2 regions of the Sphingobium olei genome follow, and region 2 is predicted to be linked to the other one. Evidence: riboswitches for the same ligand, from Rfam matches in the RefSeq annotation. Region 2 holds a riboswitch; the other holds the start of a gene.
What was found. A riboswitch is a leader RNA that binds a small molecule or an ion and turns the genes downstream of it on or off. The one in region 2 is predicted to bind manganese.

Region 1 (9,918 bases), on a different contig from region 2:
AGATCGCGCACCGGCATCTTCGTCATGCCGTCAAGCATCGGACCGATCATCTTCTGCATCATGGGGCCCATCATGCGGGTCATGACCCCATCGGGGATGATGACGGCGGCGATGGGTCGGGCCTTGGCGAGCAAGGCGGGATCGACCGGCGCAAGAGTTTCGACGGATGTAGGCGCCGCCGAAGCCTGCGCCAGAGCGGGGACGGCCAGCGCCAGCAGCGGGATGGCGAGCAGGTGCCTCATGCCGCGACCCTTTCGCCGGCTGCGGCCTTCGCCTTCGCACGCAAATAACGATGCATATGTTCGGTGACGTCGCGGCCGTCGCGGATGGCCCAGACGACAAGGCTCGCGCCACGCACGATGTCGCCGGCGGCGAACACGCCGTCCATGCTGGTCATCATCGTCTTGTGATCGACGCGCAGCGTACCCCAGCGGGTGACGGAAAGGTCGTCCGAGCCGAACAGCCTGGGCAGATCCTCCGGATCATAGCCCAGCGCCTTGATGACGAGATCGGCTTCCAGCGTGTGCTCGCTGCCGGGGTCCGGTTCGGGCGCGCGGCGGCCCGACGCGTCGGGCTGGCCGAGGCGCATCTTCGTCACCTTGACGCCGGTCACTTGGCTTGTGCCTTCAAAGGCGATGGGGGCGGTCAGCCACACGAACTCGACGCCTTCCTCTTCCGCATTGGCGACTTCGCGCTGCGACCCCGGCATATTGTCCCGGTCGCGGCGGTAGAGGCACTTCACCGACTTCGCGCCCTGGCGGATCGCGGTGCGCACACAGTCCATCGCCGTGTCGCCGCCGCCGATGACGACGACATTCTTGCCGGTGGCGAGCAGGGTGCCGTCCTCATGTTCCGGCACGGCGTCGCCGAAGCCGGCCTTGTTGGACGCGGTGAGATAGTCGAGCGCCTTAACCACGCCCGCCGCGCCGACGCCGGGCGCCTTGATGTCGCGGGGCTTGTAGACGCCGGTGGCGATCAGGATGGCGTCATGGCGCTGGCGCAGTTCTTCCAGGCTGGCGTCGCGGCCGACCTCGAAGTTTTCGTGGAAGACGATGCCGCCGTCCTTGAGGCGCTGGACGCGGCGCATGACGACGTCCTTTTCCAGCTTGAAGCCGGGAATGCCGTAGGTCAGCAGGCCGCCCGCGCGGTCGTGCCGGTCATAGACATGCACGTCATGCCCTGCCGCGCGCAGATATTCCGCCGTGGTGAGGCCGGCGGGGCCGGCACCGATCACACCGATGGACTGGCCGGTCGGCGCGCCGGGAACCAGCGGTTCGACCCAGCCTTCCTTCCAGGCGGTGTCGGTGATGAATTTTTCGACCGACCCGATGGTGACCGCGCCGTGGCCGGAAAATTCGATGACGCAATTGCCTTCGCACAGGCGATCCTGCGGGCAGATGCGGCCGCAGATTTCCGGCATGGTGGAGGTGAGGTTGGACAGCTCATAGGCTTCGCGCAGCCGGCCCTCCGCCGTCAGGCGCAGCCAGTCGGGAATATGGTTGTGCAGTGGGCAATGGGTGGCGCAATAGGGGACGCCGCATTGCGAGCAGCGCGACGCCTGCTCCTCCGCCTTCTGGACCAGGAAGCTGCGGCTGATTTCGAGGAAATCGTCCGCACGATCGTCAGCGGCGCGCTTTTCCGGGTAGGATTGGCCCAAGCCCACGAACTTCAGCATCGGATTGTCGGCCATGAATGCGTCCCTGATTGAATGACAGGAGCGCGGATAGCAGAAAAACCCACGGAGTCACGCGGATTCTGCAATATAAGACAGCAAATATTACCTATTTATTGGGCAGAATTGAATTTACTCGATTTTCTTGGCAACAATCTTGCGCGATATAGGTCCGATGCGGCCTTATCGCGCCGCCAGCCAGATCAGCGCGGCCGCACCGGCGATGATTCGATACCAGGCGAAGGGCGCGAAACCGTGGCGCGACACCAGCCCGACGAAGGCGCGAATGACGACGATCGCCACAACGAAGGAGACGACGAAGCCGAGTGCGATGTCGCCCCAGCCGACCGTCGCGCTGGTTAGCTGGTCGCCTTTCTTGAGCAGTTCCAGCGCCGTCGCGCCCAGCATCGTGGGAATGGCGAGAAAGAAGCTGAACTCGGCGGCGGTGCGCCGTTCCACACCCAGCGTCAGCGCGCCCATGATCGTCGCGCCGGACCGGCTGACGCCGGGAACCATCGCAAGGCACTGGATGAAGCCGATCCCCAACACCCGGACGAGCGGGATGTCCGCAATGCCATGGAAGCGCTGTTCCTTCACCGCGCGCTCGATGAGGAGGATAGCGATGCCGCCCGCGATCAGCGCCCAGGCGACGACATGCGGCGCGCCAAGCAGGATTTCGATATAGTCGTGCAGCACGAGACCGATCACCGCCGCGGGAATGAAGGCGAGGATGAGGTTGCGCAGGAAGCGCCAGCTGACCGGCTCGCGGCGCAACAGGCCCATGCCCACCGCCCAGAAGGTGCGCCAGTAGAGCACCACCACGGCCAAGATCGCGCCCAGCTGGATAATGACGTTGAACATCGCCCAGGTGGACGCGTCATAGCCCAGCAGCTCGCTGGCAAGGATGAGGTGGCCGGTCGAGGAGACGGGCAGGAATTCGGTGAGCCCCTCCACGATGCCGAGCAGGATGACGGTGAGGATATGGTCCATGCAGGCGTGCTCCCGTTCTCGCTTCCTCGACAGGAAGGGTTCGCATCAGAGGATCGCGCCAACCCCGCCTTGAGCGGGTCCGGCGCGATCACAGGGGGTCGATACGCAGTCGATCAGGCCTTCGCGCGGCCGGCGAAGCGGCCGTGGCGGCGGTAGCGCACCAGCCAGCGGTCCGCGACGGCAGCAAGCGGCGTGGGCGACACGCCGAGCGCGGCGAGGCCTTGCGCCCCCGACACGGCGATATTGTCGCGGCCAAGCATCGCGAGCTGGTCGCGGGTGATGGGGCCGCCTGGCAGCATGGCCAGCAGCGAGGCGAAGGGGCCGGGCACGTCCACCAGCGGCCTGTCACGACCGATGGTCTTCGCGATCCAGCCGTTGATGTCCTTCAGGGACATGACCTGCGGGCCGGCGACTTCATAGGTCTTCCCGCCGTGGAGATCGGGCGCCTGCGCGGCATTCGCGATGGCGTGGGCGACGTCCGCGACATAGACGGGCTGAAATTTGGTCGCGCCGCTGACGACCGGGATGACGGGCGCCATGCTGATGATTTCGGCAAAGCGGTTGAGGAACTGGTCTTCCGGGCCGAAGATGATCGAGGGACGGATGATGGTGGCGTTGGGGAAGGCCGCCTTGACCGCGGCTTCGCCAGCCGCCTTGGACCGGCCGTAGGCGGAGGGGCTTTCCGGGTCCGCGCCGATCGCCGACACATGGACCAGCGCTGTCACGCCGGCTGCCGAGGCGGCCTTTGCGACATTGGACGCGCCCTGATGATGGAACGCGTCGAAGTCGCCGGCCAGGATGCCGACCAGGTTGATCACGACGTCGCTGCCATGGATGGCGCGGGTCACGCTTTCGGGCTTGCGGATGTCGGCGGCGACGAACTGGCTCTGGCCCAGCGCGCCGAGCGGCTTCACCTTGACGGCGGTGGCGAGGTCGCGCTGCGCGATCCGCACGCGCGCGCCGCGCGCCATCAGCGCCTGGGCGACCTGCCGGCCCAGAAAGCCGCCGCCGCCGAAGATGGTTACGAGACTGTCCTTCATCACGCGGACCCCATGTCTTTCAAAGGTTGTAGATGACTCTGGTTCAACCCCTTGCAACAGCCGCCGCGCGCTGACAACCGCCGCGCGCAAGCAGCCGCCCTTTTTTAGCCCAGCCAGCCCTGAAGATCGGCCAGCATCCACAGGCCGAGCAGCAGGAAGAGCAGCGCCGCGCCGATCTGAAGCGCGCGCATCGGCACTTTCTTCGCCAGCGCTTCGCCGAACAGGACGGCGGGGACATTGGCGATCATCATGCCCAGCGTGGTGCCCATGGTGACGGCGAACAGATTGTCGAAGCGCGCGCCGAGCGCCACTGTCGCCACCTGGGTCTTGTCGCCCATTTCGACGAGGAAGAAGGCGACCAGCGTGGTCATGAACACGCCCGCCTTCGACGGCGCCTTGAGCGGGGCGTCGGCGTCGATCTTGTCGGGGATCAGGGTCCAGCCGGCCATGAGGATGAAGGAAGCAGCGACGGCGTAGCGGAACCAGGGCTGGGTCAGCACGCCGGCGATCGAATGACCGACCAGCGCGGCGAGGAAATGATTGGCGACGGTCGCGCCGAAGATGCCGAGGATGATCGGCACGGGCTTGCGGAAGCGGGTGGCGAGCAGCATCGCCAGCAGCTGCGTCTTGTCGCCCATTTCGGCGAGCGCCACCAGCGCGGCGGATGTCAGAAGGGCTTCCATTCAGGCGTTCCGGGGCCGGGCGGAGACGATCGACACAATGCCATCACCGTCCTCCGCCCGGCCGGGCAACAGAACGAAGATGCCATTGGTCTCGCCCGATGCGGCCGTTCCTAACGGACGGCGACACATCCCATATGCCATGACCTCTCGGCCAAATATGTTGACATATGGCCCGTCCCATTTGGAACGGCTGGCTACTCCCCAGATGACGCGCTAGCCTCTAGTCGAGCGGCATGGAGATGGCAAGCATGGCGCAGCGGGGGGAAATCGGGATGGCGGTATTGGAGCGGCTGATCGTCAAGAGCATCGACCATATGGACCGGACCTATCCAAGATGAAGATGCCGATCGCGATCGCCGCCGCCCTGCTGTTCGCGCCGGCGGCGCAGGCGGGGATGGAGGATCAGGGCGTAGCATCGCTGTCCGCCGATCTGGCGAGCGGGCGCACGAGCAGCGAGAAAGCGGTGCGCGCCTACCTGAAGCGCATCGCGGCGATGGATCGGACGGGGCCGCGGATCAACAGCATCATCACGATCAATCCCGATGCAGTCGCGCAGGCGCGGGTGCTGGACGCCGAACGGCGCGCGGGGAAGCTGCGCGGGCCGCTGCATGGTGTGCCGATCCTGCTGAAGGACAATATCGAGGCGGCGGGGATGCCGACCACGGCGGGATCGCTGGCGCTGGCGCGCAACGATGCCGGCCGCGATTCGCCGGTTGCCGCCGCGCTCAAGGCGAAGGGCGCGATCATTCTCGGCAAGACGAACTTGAGCGAATGGGCCAATTTCCGGTCCGAACGGTCGATGAGCGGATGGAGCGCGGTAGGCGGCCTCACGCGTAACCCCTATGCTCTCGATCGCACCACCTGCGGATCGTCAAGCGGGTCGGGTGCGGCGGTGGCGGCGGGCTTCGCGCCGGCGGCAATCGGCAGCGAGACCAACGGGTCGATCATCTGCCCGTCCTCGATGATGGGGCTAGTGGGGCTGAAGCCGACGATCGGCCTCATCCCCCGCACCCATATCGTCCCGATCAGCCATAGCCAGGACACGGCCGGCCCGATGGCGCGCAGCGTGCACGATGTGGCGATATTGTTCTCCGCGCTGATCGCCAGTGATCCCGGCGATCCCACCACCGCCAATGCCATGGCCCATGCGGGCGACTATGCCGCCGCGCTCGATCCCAAGAAGATCAGGGGGATGCGGATCGGCGTGCTGCGGGGCGGGGCGCAGCCGGATCTGCTCGCCCGGTACGAGGCGGCGCTGGCGGTGCTCAAGACATTGGGTGCGACTTTGGTCGAGGTGAAGAAGCCGGCGATGGAGGGCATGTCGGACGCGAGCTACGACGTCCTGAAATATGAGTTCAAGGCGGACGTGAACGCCTATCTCGCCTCCACCCGGCCCGACCAGGTGGCGACGCGGACGCTGGCCGACCTCATCGCCTTCGATAGCGCCCAGGCGGACAAGGAGATGCCGCTGTTCGGGCAGGAGATTTTCGCCATGGCGCAGGCAAAGGCCGGGCTGGACGACCCCGCCTACAAGGCGGCGCGGGAGAAGTCGTTGCGGCTCGCAGGTCGTGAGGGGATCGACGCGATGCTGGCGGACAATCGCGTCGACCTGCTGGTGACGATCAGCTACGGGCCGGCCTGGCCGTCTGACACGGTGTGGGGCGATCAATATGAGGGGCCGGGCGGGTCGACCGGGCCGGCGGCGATCGCGGGATATCCGCACCTGACCGTGCCCATGGGGCTGGCGCGCGGATTGCCGGTTGGACTGAGCTTCATCGCGGGCGCCTATGCCGAGCAGAGGCTGCTCGACGCGGGCTATGCCTATGAGCAGGCGGCGGGGCTGAAGCTGCGGCCGGATTTTCGCGCGACGGTGGACGAGGGCGCGGCGCTGGAGGGCGCGCGGTAGATCAGGGTTCGCCGCGGCTTTCCTGCATCCGCCGTTCGGCGAACCATTGGGCCATCATCTGGGCGAAGCAGCCGGTGTTCGCGCCGCCGATGGCGGAACAGCCCATGGGCGTGGAATTGCGCTGTACCTGCTCCATCGTCGCGACCTGGCTGCCCCAGCCGGGGCCGCCAGCCACGGCGGGCTTTTCGCGCAGCTTCTTGGGGATGCGGTAGCGTTCCGACTCGGGGCGGCGGGCGCAGACCACGATCTCGTCGCCCTGGCCTTGCGGGCAAGGATCGTCGCCATAGACGGTAAGATTGATGGTGCGTTCCGGTGGCGGCGCGGGCTGGGCAAGGACCGGCGCGGGCGCGAGCAGCGCGAGAAGGGGCAGGAGGTGCAGACGGCGCATCATATCTATTCCTTATACGCCCCTTTATGCCGGACCTCTTCGAGCCCGTTTTCCCATGGACGGCATGGCCTGCCGCAACCCGTCAAGGTTGCGCAGGCTGTGTGGGTTGCGCGGACTGTTGCTGCTGGGCGGCGGCTTCCTCCGCCTTCACCCGCGCCTCGATGGCCTTGCTATCGGCGTCGATGGTGGACAGGCGCTTGGCGCGCTCGGCCTCCACCAGATCCTTCCAGCTCGCATTGTCGGCCTGCTGCCGTTCCGCCTTGGCGAGGCGGGCGAGCTGCGCGAAGCAGCCGGTCGCGCCGCCAGCGCCCACAGGCGAGCAGCTTTCGGTGCCGGACCGGCCGACATATTCCATCGATCGGACGCGCTCGCCCCATGCCTGGTTGCTGGGCTTGTTGGGATCGCCGCGCAGCGGCTCGGGAATGCGATAGCGTTCCTCCTCGCCCTTGCGCGCGCACACGACGATGTCGTCGCCCCCGCTTTGCGGGCAGGCGTCTTCGCCATAGACGATGACGATATTGACCTTCTCGCTGCCTGGATCGGTTACGGCGGTCGGCGCGCTTGCCTGCTGCGCCAGCGCGGGGGCCGATGCGCCCGCCATCAGCGCGGCGGCGGCGATCATGAGCGTCTTGGTCATCGGTCCGTCCTTTTCAGATGCGCTTCGACAGCGCGATGGCGGCGCGGCACCCCAGCCGGATCGCGCCCGAAAGCAGGGGGTAGGCGGGCGCCTGTTCCGCGCCATGGGCAATGGCGGCGTCGCGATGCTCCACTTCCTCCGCCTGGAAATCCGTGATCGCGGCAGAGAGTTCCGGGTCGCCCTCGCCCAGCTCGTCCAGCTGCTGCGCATAATGGCGATCGATCTCCGTCTCGATCGCGGCGGTGCAGGCCATCGCGGCCTTGGGGCCGATCGCGGCGGTGACAGCGCCCAGCGCGAAGCCGGCGACGGACCAGATCGGGGACAGGAGGGTCGGACGGCCGCCGCGCCGGGCGATCATCGCGTCGAACGCCGCGCGATGGCGATCCTCCTGCGCAGCCATGCCGGCAATGACGCGCGCATAGGGGTGGCGATCCCCCATCACCGCGAGCTGGCCGGCATAGATGCGCGTCGCGCCATATTCGCCCGCCTGGTCTACGCGCAGCATGGCGGCACGTTCGGCCGGGCTCACCGTGCGGGTCGGGCGGGGAAAATCGCGGGGAGCGCTCATGCCTTCCTCCACTTCAGAAGCAGGACCAAGATGGCGAGCGCGGCCGCCCCGGACAAGAGGCCGTTATAGCCCGCGAGCGAGATGCCGAAGAGATCCCACGGCGCGACATCGCAGCGGGTGAGGGGACTGGCCATGATCTGGTTCAGCATGTCCGCGCCGCTGCCGCCGGTCGGCATCGTCGAACAGGTGGTGAGCCCTTCCCACCAGCCATATTCGACGCCGGCGTGGAAGATGCCGATGAGGCCGCTGATGCCCACGGCGAGGCCGGCAAGGCCGGTAAACAGCGCACTTATGCAGGCGCGGCCGCGCAGCAGATAAGCGAGCAGCGCCAGCGGGATCGCGGCCATATGGGGGTAACGTTGCCACCAGCACATTTGGCACGGGTGGAGGCCGCCCAGATATTGGGAGGCATAGGCGCCGCCCAGCAGCGCCAGCGGCGTCAAGAGCGCAAGCGCGCGGGCGAGGGAAAGGCTCTTCATGCCGGATGCTTAGAGCCTTCCGATCCTTTCGTCATGCTGAACTTGCCTGCGTCCCGCTCACCCTTCGCGGAGAACGGGATACAGGCAGCACAGGGCGGACTATTTGCCGCCCGTCTTGCGCGGAGCCGGAGCCGCCTGCGCCAGCGCCGCGCCGGGCGTGCTCGCCAAGCGGGAGATGGTCTTGAGCGCATAGTCGAGCTGGAAGTCCTCGATCCCCTTCTTCTTCAACTCGTCGGCGGACATGGTGAAGCGCGGATCGTCCTTCGCATCCTCCTCCAGCGCCTTGTCGTCGGTCTTGATCTCGTTGATCAGGTGGCGGCGCAGGTCGCTTTCACGGAATTTGGGCCGATCCTTGTAATCGGGGTCGCTGAGCTGGGGCACGCGGATGTCGGGCTGAATGCCGCCTTCCTGCACGCTGCGGCCCGACGGGGTGAAGTAGCGCGCGGTGGTGAGCTTGAGGGCCGTGGTGTTGCTGAGCGGCAGCATGGTCTGGACCGAGCCCTTGCCGAAGCTGCGTTCGCCCATCACCAGCGCCCGATGCTGATCCTGCAGCGCGCCCGCGACGATTTCGGAGGCGGAGGCGGACCCCGCATCGACCAGCACGATGACCGGCAGACCCTTCGCATCGTCGCCGGGCTTGGCATAATAGCGTTCGACATCGCCCTTGTTGCGGCCGCGCTGCGACACGATCTCGCCCCGCTCAAGGAAGGCGTCGCTGACGCTCACCGCCTCGTCCAGGAGGCCGCCGGGGTTGGAGCGCAGGTCGAGCACATAGCCGGTGGGCTTGTGGCCGAGGCTCTTGTCGATGCTGCGGATCGCCTGGCGCACGTCCGCCCCGGTGTTGGCGGAGAAGCTGACGATGTTGATGACGCCGATGCCGTTCTTCACTTCCCACTTCACGGGCTTCAGCTGAATGATCTCGCGCGTGAGCGTAAGGTCGATGGGCTTGTCGCGGCCGGCGCGGACGATGGTAAGCTTGAGGGACGTGCCCGGCGCCCCGCGCATCTTGTCCACCGCCTCGTCCAGCGTGCCGCCATAGATGAGCTGGCCGTCGATATGGGTGATGAAGTCGCCCGCCTTGATCCCCGCGCGCCAGGCGGGGGTGTCCTGCGTCGGCGCGATCACCTTGACTGCGCCGTCCTCCTGCGTGACCGAGAGGCCAAGGCCGCCGTAGCTGCCCTCGGTCTGGGTGCGCAGATTCTGGAAGTCGCGCGCATCGAGGAAGCTCGAATGCGGGTCGAGGCTGGCGAGCATGCCGTCGATCGCGCCCTTGATCAGCTTTTCGTCGTCGACCTTCTCGACATAGTCGCTGCGAACCTTCTGGAACACGTCCATGAATTCGTCGAGCGCCTTGTAGCTCGACGCCTCCCCGTCGGCGAGCGCCGCAGTGGTGGCCGGAATGAGCGCAAGCGCCCCGAGCGCAAGGACTCCCCTAAGCATGGGGCCCTGGAGGAAAGTCGATTTCATGGGTTTCCTGGGAATCTGCATCAATGGCTCAATATAGGGCGATTCGCAGCGCAACGCAAAAGCGCGCTTCGACCAATGTCGTTGCTGG
Region 2 (9,918 bases):
CGAAGCGCATTCTCGACGATGATGACGGCGCCGTCGACGATCAGCCCGAAGTCGAGCGCTCCAAGGCTCATCAGGTTGCCCGATACGCCCAGCCCGTTCATGCCGGCGGCCGTCATCAGCATAGTGATCGGGATGACCGCAGCGGTGATGAGCGCGGCGCGGATGTTGCCGAGCAGCAGGAACAGCACGACGATGACGAGCAGCGCGCCTTCTGTGAGGTTCTTTTCGACCGTCGCGATCGTCGCGTTGACCAGCTTGGACCGGTTGTAGACCGGCTCGGCGAACACGTCGGGCGGCAGCGCCTTGTTGATCTGCGTCAGCTTCTCGGCGGCATCGGTCGCGACGATGCGGCTGTTGTCGCCCACCAGCATCAGCACGGTCGAGATGACCGCTTCTGATCCCATGCGACTGCCGGATCCGGTGCGGACCGCACCGCCGATCACGACCTGGCCCACGTCCTTGACGCGGATGGGAACGCCGTTCCGGGTTGCCACGACGGCTTCCTGAATGTCATCGATCGATTTGAGGCGAGCATCGGCGCGGACAAGGAAGCTCTCGCCGGCACGGCGGACGTAATTGGAGCCGGCAGAGAGATTGGCCCGCTCCATCGCGTCCGCCAACTCCGTCACCGACAGCCCATAGCTAACGAGCGCGTTCAGGTTTGGCTCGATCAGATATTGCTTCACATAGCCGCCGTTGGAATCAACCCCGGCGACGCCGCGCACGGCGCGCATCTGTGGGCGGATGATCCAATCCTGCACCGTGCGGAGATATGCCGCCTTCGCCAGCTCGGTGGTCAGGCGTTCGCCCTCGGGCGTGAGATAGCTGCCGTCCGACTGCCAGCCCGGCTTCCCATCGACCGTCTTCAAGCCCTTGCCGTCGGGGTGACGGAAGGCGACCGAATAGAAGAAAATCTCGCCGAGCCCGGTGCTGAGCGGTGCTAGGATCGGCTGCGCGTTGGAAGGCAGGCTGTCGCGCGATTGTGCGAGCCGTTCCGTCACCTGCTGGCGCGCGAAGTAAATGTCGGTGCGGTCGGTGAAGACCGCCGTTACCTGGCTGAAGCCGTTGCGCGAGATGGAGCGGGTCATCTCAAGCCCTGGGATTCCGGCCAGCGCCGTTTCCACCGGGAACGTCACCTGCTTTTCGATGTCGACCGGCCCAAGCGTCGGGGCGAATGTGCTGATCTGGACCTGTCGGTTGGTGACGTCGGGCACAGCGTCAATCGGCAGCTTGGTGATCTGCCATAAACCAAAGCCAATGACGACGAGGGTCAGGACGGCGACAAGCCATCGCATCCGGACCGAAAGGGAGAGGATGCGGCCGATCATTCCGCCGACTCCTTCTCGATCTCCGCTTTGAGGAGAAAAGCGTTGGTGGTGGCGATCTGCGTGCCGGCGGCGAGGCCGCCGGTGATCGCCACCATCCCGCCTGATCGGCTGCCGACCTGAACCGGCTGTGCGCGGAAGCCTTGGCCGGTGCGGACGAACACTACGGTATCGCTGCCAAGCGTCTGCACCGCGTCTTGCGGCACCATCACGCCACTCTTGGCGGCCCCGCCGCTGGCGAGGATACGAGCCTGCACAAGCTGGCCCGGGGCGAGTGTGCTGCCGCCAGAGGTCGGCGTGATGACGACGGTCGCGGTCCGCGATTGCGGATCGACGACGCCGGTCGACGAACGTACGCGGCCCTCGATCTTGCGGCCATCGGTGGTGGTCAACTCCACCCTGTCACCTTCTCGGACCCGGCCTGCATCGGCGGGGGGAACGCTAGCCGTGATCTGAAGCCGGCGCGGGTCGGCGACGCGGAACAGCTCGGTTTCAGCCGCGACGAACTGGCCGAGATTGGCACCAGCATTGGTGACGCGCCCCGAGACGGGGCTGACGACCGCAACCGATCGGCCGTCACCTGATACGCGGGCAGCGCCTGCGGCGGCGCTAGCGCGCCGGGCATCGGCCTGGGCGACCGCCAGATTGGCTTGTGCGGCTTCATAGTCAGCGCGGGGGGTGACGCCCTGGGCAAGCAAACCGCGTTCGCGTTCGAGCTGGCGAGCGGCGAGAGTGACGCGCGCGGACGCGGCCGAGCGATCGGCTGCGATCTGCGAAGCATCGCGGCTCTCGACCAGAGCGAGCGTCTGGCCGGCTCGCACAAGATCGCCGATGCGGACCATGATACGGCTGACCGTGCCCGGTGCGCGCGCGGTCAGCACCGCCTCGGCGTCGGGCGTCGCCTCGACCGTAGCGGAGGCAAGGATCGCGGCGTCCAGCTCGCCGGAGGCCGCCGGGGCTACAGTGATCTGCGATGCCGAAAGTGCCTGCTGCGTCATCGCGACCGTGTTCGACGGCTTGGCTGGCGCTGCGGCCTCCGTAGGAGCAGGGGCAGGGGCGGGCGATTGGGTGAGGCGCGCAGCGCCGAATCCAAGCGCGGCGGCAGCGACCAGGCCAATGGCGGCGCCGGTGTAGAGGCGAGTTTTATCGGTCATTGCACCGCTTCTCCGGTGATGGTGAGGCCCTGCAGACGGGCGAGATTGGCGCGGGCGTCGAGGCGCGCTGCGGCGGCATCGAGGATGAGGCCGCGGGCGACTCCGAGATTTTGACGTGCGGCGAGCAGTTCGATCAGCGGGCTTTTACCTGCCTCGTAAGCGATGCGGGCGAGGCGGTAGCCTTCTTCGGCGGTTGTCAAAGTCCGCTGCGCGGCAGCGGCACGAGCGTCGGCTGCCTCGACCAGCGCTAGACCGGCGCGTGTCCCGGCCTCGGCTTCGAGCCGGGCCGCGGCGGCGCGCGCTTCTGCTCCTTGCAGCTCAGCGCGTGCCGCCGCGATGTTGCCCTGGTTGCGATCGAAGAAGGGGAGCGGGACCGATATGCCGGCGACTAGGGCAGGGCCGCTCGCGACGCGGAGTTGACGCACTCCAAGCTGCGCAGTGACGTTCGGAATGGCGAGGCGCTGTTGCACCGTCACCGCCCGCGCAGCGGCGTCTTGTTCGGCTTCCGCGACCCGCACCGTCGTCGCCTGCATCGCGTCAATGGGACCGAAAGCCGGCTTGGCATCGAGCCGATCGAGGAGTGACTCCGAAAGACCGGTGAAGGGGGTGGTCATACCGGCGAGCGCCGAAAGACGTGCCAGCGCGACCGTCTTGAAAGCGCGCGCGTTTTCGAGGTCGGCCTGAAGCGTGTTCAGTTCGGTTTCGGCCTGCACTTGCCGGAGACGGGCTTCCTTGCCGGCGCCGACCAAAGCGCGGGCAACCCTCAAGACATCGGTCGCCTGTTTAACCTCTTCTTCGGCGATGGTGATGCGACGATCGGCGATTTCGGCACCAGCATAAGCGCGCGCCAGCTCAGTCGCAAAGACGAGACGGCCGTCACGATCGCGCGCCTTTGCCGCAACGATCCCGGCTTCACCGGCGGCGATCCGAGCGGATCGCTTGCCGCCCAGTTCGACAGGCTGATCGACCTGGAAAGTCGTCTGTTGTTGATTGCGCGCATTGCGATCGTGGTCGCCCACGAAATTCTCTGCATAGACATTGATCGAGGGGTTCGGTCGGGCGCGCGCTTGTAATGCCAAGCCGCGTGCTCGGGCGACGTCTGCTTCTAGCGCCAGGACGCGCGGCACATCACGCGTCTGATTTAGAAGCTGTGCAAAGGGGGGTGCGGTCTGCGACCACGCCGCACCTACGGGCGATAGCGCCGCAAAGGCGCCGGTCAGCGCAACGGTGCGCGACCGGCGAAAACTGCCGTTCATAGTGCATGATCCTCTAGGGTAGTCAGTCGACGCGCGCGGCGTCGGCGAGACTCAACCGCGAGGCGGACGCAGAAGCTTAGATGGGTCGATCCCGCTGGGGAGCGATGGAGTTAATATCGACCACACGCGAGCGGCGACGATGGCCGCAACCGGCGCAGCCCTCGCGCCATCGAAAGCAACCCAGTGGCCTGCGGCGTGGGCAAGAAGGTGAGCTGGCCCGTCGCCGTCGGCCTGCTTTGCCGGAGCCTGATCGTCATGATCGATCATAACCGCATGGTCGTGATCGTCATCAGAATGGGTATCGACCATGGCGACTTGAACCGGGCCGTGATCGTGAACCATGGCGCTATGCCATCCCGATACTGCGACAAGCCCGAGGACAGCGGCCAGCGCCAACACGACTCCTAGGATCGCAACAGAGGAACGCTGCACCGCCATCATTTGCAGCGTAAGCCGACGCAAAAAACGGGGCAAGGAAATCACTTGCCGGTCAATTCGAGCGTTCACGCTATTTCAGCCTGCTCGACATTATACCAGCGCCTTGGCGGCGAGACACGACATCAGGACGTGCCCCCCTTTGCGGAACGGTCGGTCAGCTTTGCCAAGCGGTGTGGCAGGTCGCTCATGACGCGGCGTGCATCACCAGGTCGCAGGTTACGCCAACGCCGGACCTCGTCGCGCGTGCGGCCACACCCCCGGCACCATCCGGTGCGGGCATCGAAACCACATAGATCGACGCAAGGCGATCGCATCAGATCGCGCCGATCCGACTGAGGCCTTGCAAGCCGGAATAGGCCATGTAGCCCGCGATCACGAGCATCAGGCCCGCCGACGCATAAGGCGCCTTGCGCGCGAAGTCGCCGAACCCTGACCAGCGCTTGCGGATGTGCGTGACGCTGAGCGATGCGATGACGCCGGCGCTGACCATCGTCACGGCAAGGCCGACGCTGAACGCGCTCACCAGCACGACACCGAGCGCGAGACGCTTGAGCTGGAGGCAGAGCAGGAGGACGGTGACGGCTGCGGGGCAGGGGATCAGCCCGCCCGTCAGGCCGAACAGCGCGATCTGGCCGGTCGTTACCTGACGATCGGCGAACCGGCGGCTGATATCGGCGGCGTGGGCGCGCTCATGCGCGTTCATGTAGGCATCGTCGCCCGTGACCTTCAGTCCATCATGCCCGTGGCCGTGATCGTGCCCGTGTTCGGCGAATGTGAGGTCGTAGTCATGGCTGTGGCCGCCGTGGCCCAGCGAGACGCGCGCGTTGAAGGCGTGCGGTTCCGGGATCTCCTCGACGCTTTCGATGTAATCGCCCCGATCGACGAAGCGGAATGTCTGCGAACGGCCTTCGCCGCGATCCGTTGTGAGGATAACATCCGCCGCTTTCCAGCCACCCTTGGCAAAGCTCGCCCGCCAGCGCGGCGGCACGCCATCCTCGAAAATCTCCAGACGCATCATGCCGTGGCCGGTGTCGATCGTGCGGATCTCGTCCTCGCCGTGATGGTGGTGGTGATCGTGCGCGGCTTCGGCCTTCTGATCGGCACGCGTGCGCCAAATCATCCATAGACCGATGCCAAGAACGATGACGGCCGAGCCGAGCAGGAGGTAAGGCTCGGTCGTTTCGGTGTTGATGCCGCGCCCGAGATATTGCCCGCCAAGCGCGATGCCCCACACGATCGCGGTGTGCGAAAGCGCCGCGCACAGGCCGAGCAGGACGGCTTGGCCAACAGTGCCACGCACTGCGATAATAAACGCAGCCATCATGGTCTTGGAATGGCCGGGCTCCAGCCCGTGCAGCGCACCGAGCAGCAGCGCGGTCGGGATGAACAGCCAGAGATTGGAGCTGCCCTGTTGAACGAGTTCGGCGAAAGAGGTCATGGTGCGTCCCGGCAAGCCCGGCGGTCGCGACCGATCGGACGTGAAGTTCGGGCAGGTCCATATCCCCCCATGGGGATAGAGTCTATCCCCCCGGGGGGTTGCTCGACAAAGTTCGTCCGTTTGTCTTATAGGGTGACATGGCCCATTACGATCATTCCAATCATCCCGCGATCATCAAGCGGCTCAACCGTGCGACCGGGCACCTGAAAAGCATCGTCGGGATGATCGAAGAGCAACGGCCGTGCGTCGATATCGCGCAGCAGCTTCAGGCGGTGGAGAACGCGATCGCCAGCGCCAAGCGCGCGCTCATCAACGATCATATCGATCACTGCTTGGTTCACGCCGAAGAGGGCGAGGGGACAAAGGTGGCGGTGGAGCAGTTCCGGGCGATATCCAAATACTGGTGATCGCCTAATCGGACAGGGTTGATCGGATTCGGCTTGTACATATGCCCCCCAGGGGATACGGGCGTCTCACTCTTGGGGAGTAGCTACCCGCTGTTGCGGGGCCATCGTCAACATCCTTGAACCTTCCGGTTCGTGGCGATGGCAGCAGATTTTGATCTGCCCGGCGAGACCAACGATGCGCTACCTCTCTCGTGGCCGGAGGTGGATTGCGTCGTTCGGTTGACGGCCCTTGGACGTATATCAATGACGGGTTTGCTAACGCTCGGCGCTCTTGGCGCCAGCTTGTCGGTCGACGCCTTCGCTGCGGCGGTGGGGAAGGGTGCGACCAATCAGCGCAATCGTTGGCGCGATGCCTTACGTGTCGGCGCCGTGTTCGGCTTCTTCGAGGCGATCACGCCGGCGATTGGCTGGGCGATCGGCCTGGCGCTGAGCACTTGGATCGCGGCAGTCGATCATTGGATAGCCTTCTTCCTGCTTTTCGGCGTCGGCGGGCATATGATCCATGCAGCGACGAAAAGCGACGTGGACGCGGGTCAGCGCGCTCAGACCGGCGTGTGGCGACTGGTCGTTACCGCGCTCGCCACCAGCATCGATGCAACGGCGGTGGGTGTCAGTCTCGCGGTCATGCAGGTCAATATCCTGACCGCGTGCCTCATCATTGGCGGGATCACCACGGTCGTCGCCACGATCGGCGTCATGCTCGGCAAGCACGCGGGACGGTATATCGGCCGCTATGCAGAGATGCTGGGCGGGCTGACGCTCATCCTCATCGGCGGCACGATCCTCTACCAGCACCTCACCGCCTGACCTCAAACCAGCGCGCCGCTTGCTCGCTTGGCGGGGAAGCGGCGCGCGATTTCGCAGCTAGTCCGCGATAAAGCTGCCGCGTCCTCCCCGGAACGCGCCGACGACATTGCCACGATCCCAATGGCCGGACAGGATGCCGCGCCGGGGGATGCTTCCGACCGGCTTGCGGCGCGCGGCGAGTAGCCGCGCGCGGCGTGTATCGCGATCGATGGGCAAGCCCGTCATGATGTCGATGGCGGTGCGCAGCGGGGTCATGCGGGCCGCCACTGCTCGACCAGCGCCGCCATCGCGTCGCGGTAGCCCCAAGCATCGGGATAGACGGACGGCTCGGCCGCCAGATGCGCCATGACGATGAGCATGTCTTCCGAGATGCCGGGATCGCAATTGCAGAGGTGAAGGACCGGAAAATGGCCCCATGCACTGCCGTCCCACCATGCCAACAGGAAGTCGGCCGCACGCGAGGCTTGGCCGGTATCGGACCCGGCGACGACGATCAGGCGGGCAATGGCCTCGCCAACGTCCTCGAAGCTGACAGCCCGGATTGCGGGGCGGCGTTGGGGTGGGCTCATGACTATTCGCTTCTGCTCCTTCAAGCGTGGAAGGGGACGGGGACCAACAGCGCATCATCGATCGGCTCGACGTCGCGCAGCTCCACCATCACGATCTTCTCTACCCGCTCGGCGCCGGTCGGATCGAGATAAACATAGGTGTGGCCTGCAAACACCGGGCTGCACAAGCGCCAGATCACGCCTTTCCGACCGATGCGGCGTTCCGCGCGCCCGTCATAGGATGCGAAAGCGCCCGCAATCCGGACCCGCTGCGCGATCCGCAGCCAATTGGCTGCGCCGTCGATGACGACGGCCAGTTCCTCCGGCGAAAGAGCCGGTCGGCCGATGCCGAACGTCGCTTGGGGATCGCGCGCGATCCGGGACAGCTTCTCCTCGACCGGTTCCGGTTTCCAGTCGCTGACTGGCCCGGGGGCGGCCTTGTACATATGCGTTACCGGCTTCCCGCCGAACAGGTCGGGTTGTACGCCGACAAGGCGGCGGTGGAACATCGCCTTGTGATAGTCGCGCCGCCATTGCGCTTCGGGGGTCAGCGGCTTCGCATTTGGGCCATCGCGCATGATCGCGACCAGCTCGTTAAACTCCTCCTCGCTCACCGTGGCGACGCTCGGGTCAAAGACAATGCGCGCCGCCACGCCCCGGCCCCCGTCGGGGCCGGGATCGTCGGCGGCGGTCACGCCGCCGCCTCCAGTTCGGGCGCTGTCTCGACCGCCATGCGGCTCAACAGCCAGTCGGACGCGTCCTGCGCGAGCCGTGCGGCGGTGAAGATGCACTTCTTGTCGTTGCGGAGCGCTTGAAGCCAGTTCGCCAGATAGGCGGCGTGGTCCTCGCGATCGTGGAGCTTGATGCCGATGGTGGCGCTGACGAACGCGGCCCCAAGCTCGGCGACCAGTTCCTCGCGAGCATAGTCCTCGCGCTTCGTGGAAATGAGGGAGGGGCGGGCAAGGCGGTCAACGTGCCCCGTCGCATGGCAAAGCTCGTGCGCTAGGGTCGAATAATAGTCGTCGCTGGTGTGGAAGTCGGCAAACTGCGGCATGACGACATGATCGCCGCTCGGCTGATAATAGGGCTGGGAACCGAAGTGCTTGAGGGTGACGGGCACGCGGGCAAAGAGCGTGTCCAGTTCGGCGTCGCGCTGGTCGGGATTGGTCGCGGTGATGACGGGCAAGGGGGCAGGATATTTCGCCTCGATGCCGTCGATCTGCTCGGCATTGAAGACGGTGTAGCGCTTGAGGAACGCCACCTGACGCTTGCCATCCTCGCCTCGCTCTGCGCCCTCCTGTGCCTTGCTGTCGGCGTTCACCTCGATCTTGTTGGCATAGACGACGGTTGAGCCCTTCTCGCCCTTGCGGACGCAGCCGCCGAGCGCGAGCGCCTGCTTGAAGGTCAGCCAATGCGGGGAAGCATAGCCCTTCGTCATGGCGGCAACCCAAAGGGTCAGGACGTTGATGCCGCGATAGGGAACCCCCGTCGAGCGCAGCGGGATGGTGGGTGCGGTGCTGCCGTTCCACGATTTCGACCAAGGCCGGGTGCCCGCCTCGATCATGGCGATCATCTGATCGGTGATTTCCTGATAGATGTCGGCCCGGTTGTCGGTGATCCGTCCCATGATTGTCTTCCTTTCCTCTGAGGCTGAAAGCCGGTCGCAACAGCAACCGGCTCTGCCTTTCCGGCGAGGAACGGGATGGGGAGGGAGGGCGAGAATCTACCGCTGGCGCGGGCGAGCCGCCCTAGCGTGGCCGACGCCCTGCAGGGCGTCGAGTGCCACGCTTGGCGGATTACACGGGCGGTCGATTGTCGTTCGGGAACGAAAGGGCAGCCGCCCTTGGTGTTCCCCGGCGCTGGATGGCCTCCGGGGGAGGGCAGCGGCGCGAACGGGCTTACGCCGCGCCCTAGGCGCTTCGATCAGGTGTGCCACGTGGCACACCTTTCACGCGAGGATCGTCACCCAATAGGGCCGAGACGGCGGTACGGCGGCTTGGTCGGCGCAGAGAGCGAAAGGAGCGGTGCTTGCAGGGTCGCACCCGGCTTCACGCTGATCCTAGACGTTAGCGTTCTGTAGCAACCCTGTTGAATAGAGCGCCATCTATAAGCTGGATCTCTGCCGTTTTGAGGGGCCGCACACCCTCTTTGGTGAGAACCCATGTCATGTCGTTGGATTGCCCCAGCGTGATACCTGACACCTGCTTTCCTTCGAGATGGTAAATCCACACCTCCCCTCGGGTGATGTTACCTATGCGGTCTTTCGCTCGGATCGTACCTGCAACATGGCCAGCGGCGACCACAATGAGGATGACAATGGTCCCGCACCCCACCCGAGCCATAAACAATGTCAGAGGATCAAAAAACGGCGGCCTATGCGATGCAGCCCTGGCGCGGTCGAAGAGCTTGCCGGCAATCAAAGTAAGCGCCGTCACGATCAGCAGCGGCAGGATCGCTGTAAGCCACGCGCCGGTTGTGGTGATAATGGCACCGAGGCCCTCCACCGCAACTGCAATGTTCGAACCGCCAAGATTGGTCGGATCGA

Region 1: it holds a riboswitch for manganese, as region 2 does, so the genes downstream of both, ACFQ24_RS19005 (TMEM165/GDT1 family protein) here and ACFQ24_RS03605 (manganese efflux pump MntP) in region 2, are expected to answer to the same signal.

What each region holds. Positions count from the first base shown of each region.
Region 1 is NZ_JBHTLS010000134.1:196,635-206,552, reverse strand. It holds gene ACFQ24_RS19025 (DUF2059 domain-containing protein) at 1-242, opposite strand, end outside; gene ACFQ24_RS19020 (NAD(P)-dependent oxidoreductase) at 239-1,690, opposite strand; gene ACFQ24_RS19015 (undecaprenyl-diphosphate phosphatase) at 1,856-2,662, opposite strand; gene ACFQ24_RS19010 (complex I NDUFA9 subunit family protein) at 2,776-3,702, opposite strand; gene ACFQ24_RS19005 (TMEM165/GDT1 family protein) at 3,807-4,385, opposite strand; yybP-ykoY riboswitch at 4,483-4,601, opposite strand; gene ACFQ24_RS19000 (amidase) at 4,720-6,291, shown strand; gene ACFQ24_RS18995 (hypothetical protein) at 6,293-6,679, opposite strand; gene ACFQ24_RS18990 (hypothetical protein) at 6,762-7,316, opposite strand; gene ACFQ24_RS18985 (demethoxyubiquinone hydroxylase family protein) at 7,330-7,884, opposite strand; gene ACFQ24_RS18980 (disulfide bond formation protein B) at 7,881-8,363, opposite strand; gene ACFQ24_RS18975 (S41 family peptidase) at 8,463-9,830, opposite strand.
Region 2 is NZ_JBHTLS010000011.1:62,690-72,607, forward strand. It holds gene ACFQ24_RS03570 (efflux RND transporter permease subunit) at 1-1,328, opposite strand, end outside; gene ACFQ24_RS03575 (efflux RND transporter periplasmic adaptor subunit) at 1,325-2,479, opposite strand; gene ACFQ24_RS03580 (TolC family protein) at 2,476-3,735, opposite strand; gene ACFQ24_RS03585 (hypothetical protein) at 3,931-4,143, shown strand; gene ACFQ24_RS03590 (DUF1289 domain-containing protein) at 4,296-4,487, opposite strand; gene ACFQ24_RS03595 (nickel/cobalt efflux transporter) at 4,487-5,611, opposite strand; gene ACFQ24_RS03600 (metal-sensing transcriptional repressor) at 5,749-6,018, shown strand; yybP-ykoY riboswitch at 6,087-6,257, shown strand; gene ACFQ24_RS03605 (manganese efflux pump MntP) at 6,262-6,825, shown strand; gene ACFQ24_RS03610 (hypothetical protein) at 6,883-7,080, opposite strand; gene ACFQ24_RS03615 (DUF7673 family protein) at 7,077-7,394, opposite strand; gene ACFQ24_RS03620 (hypothetical protein) at 7,415-8,068, opposite strand; gene ACFQ24_RS03625 (ArdC family protein) at 8,065-9,000, opposite strand; gene ACFQ24_RS03630 (hypothetical protein) at 9,440-9,918, opposite strand, start outside.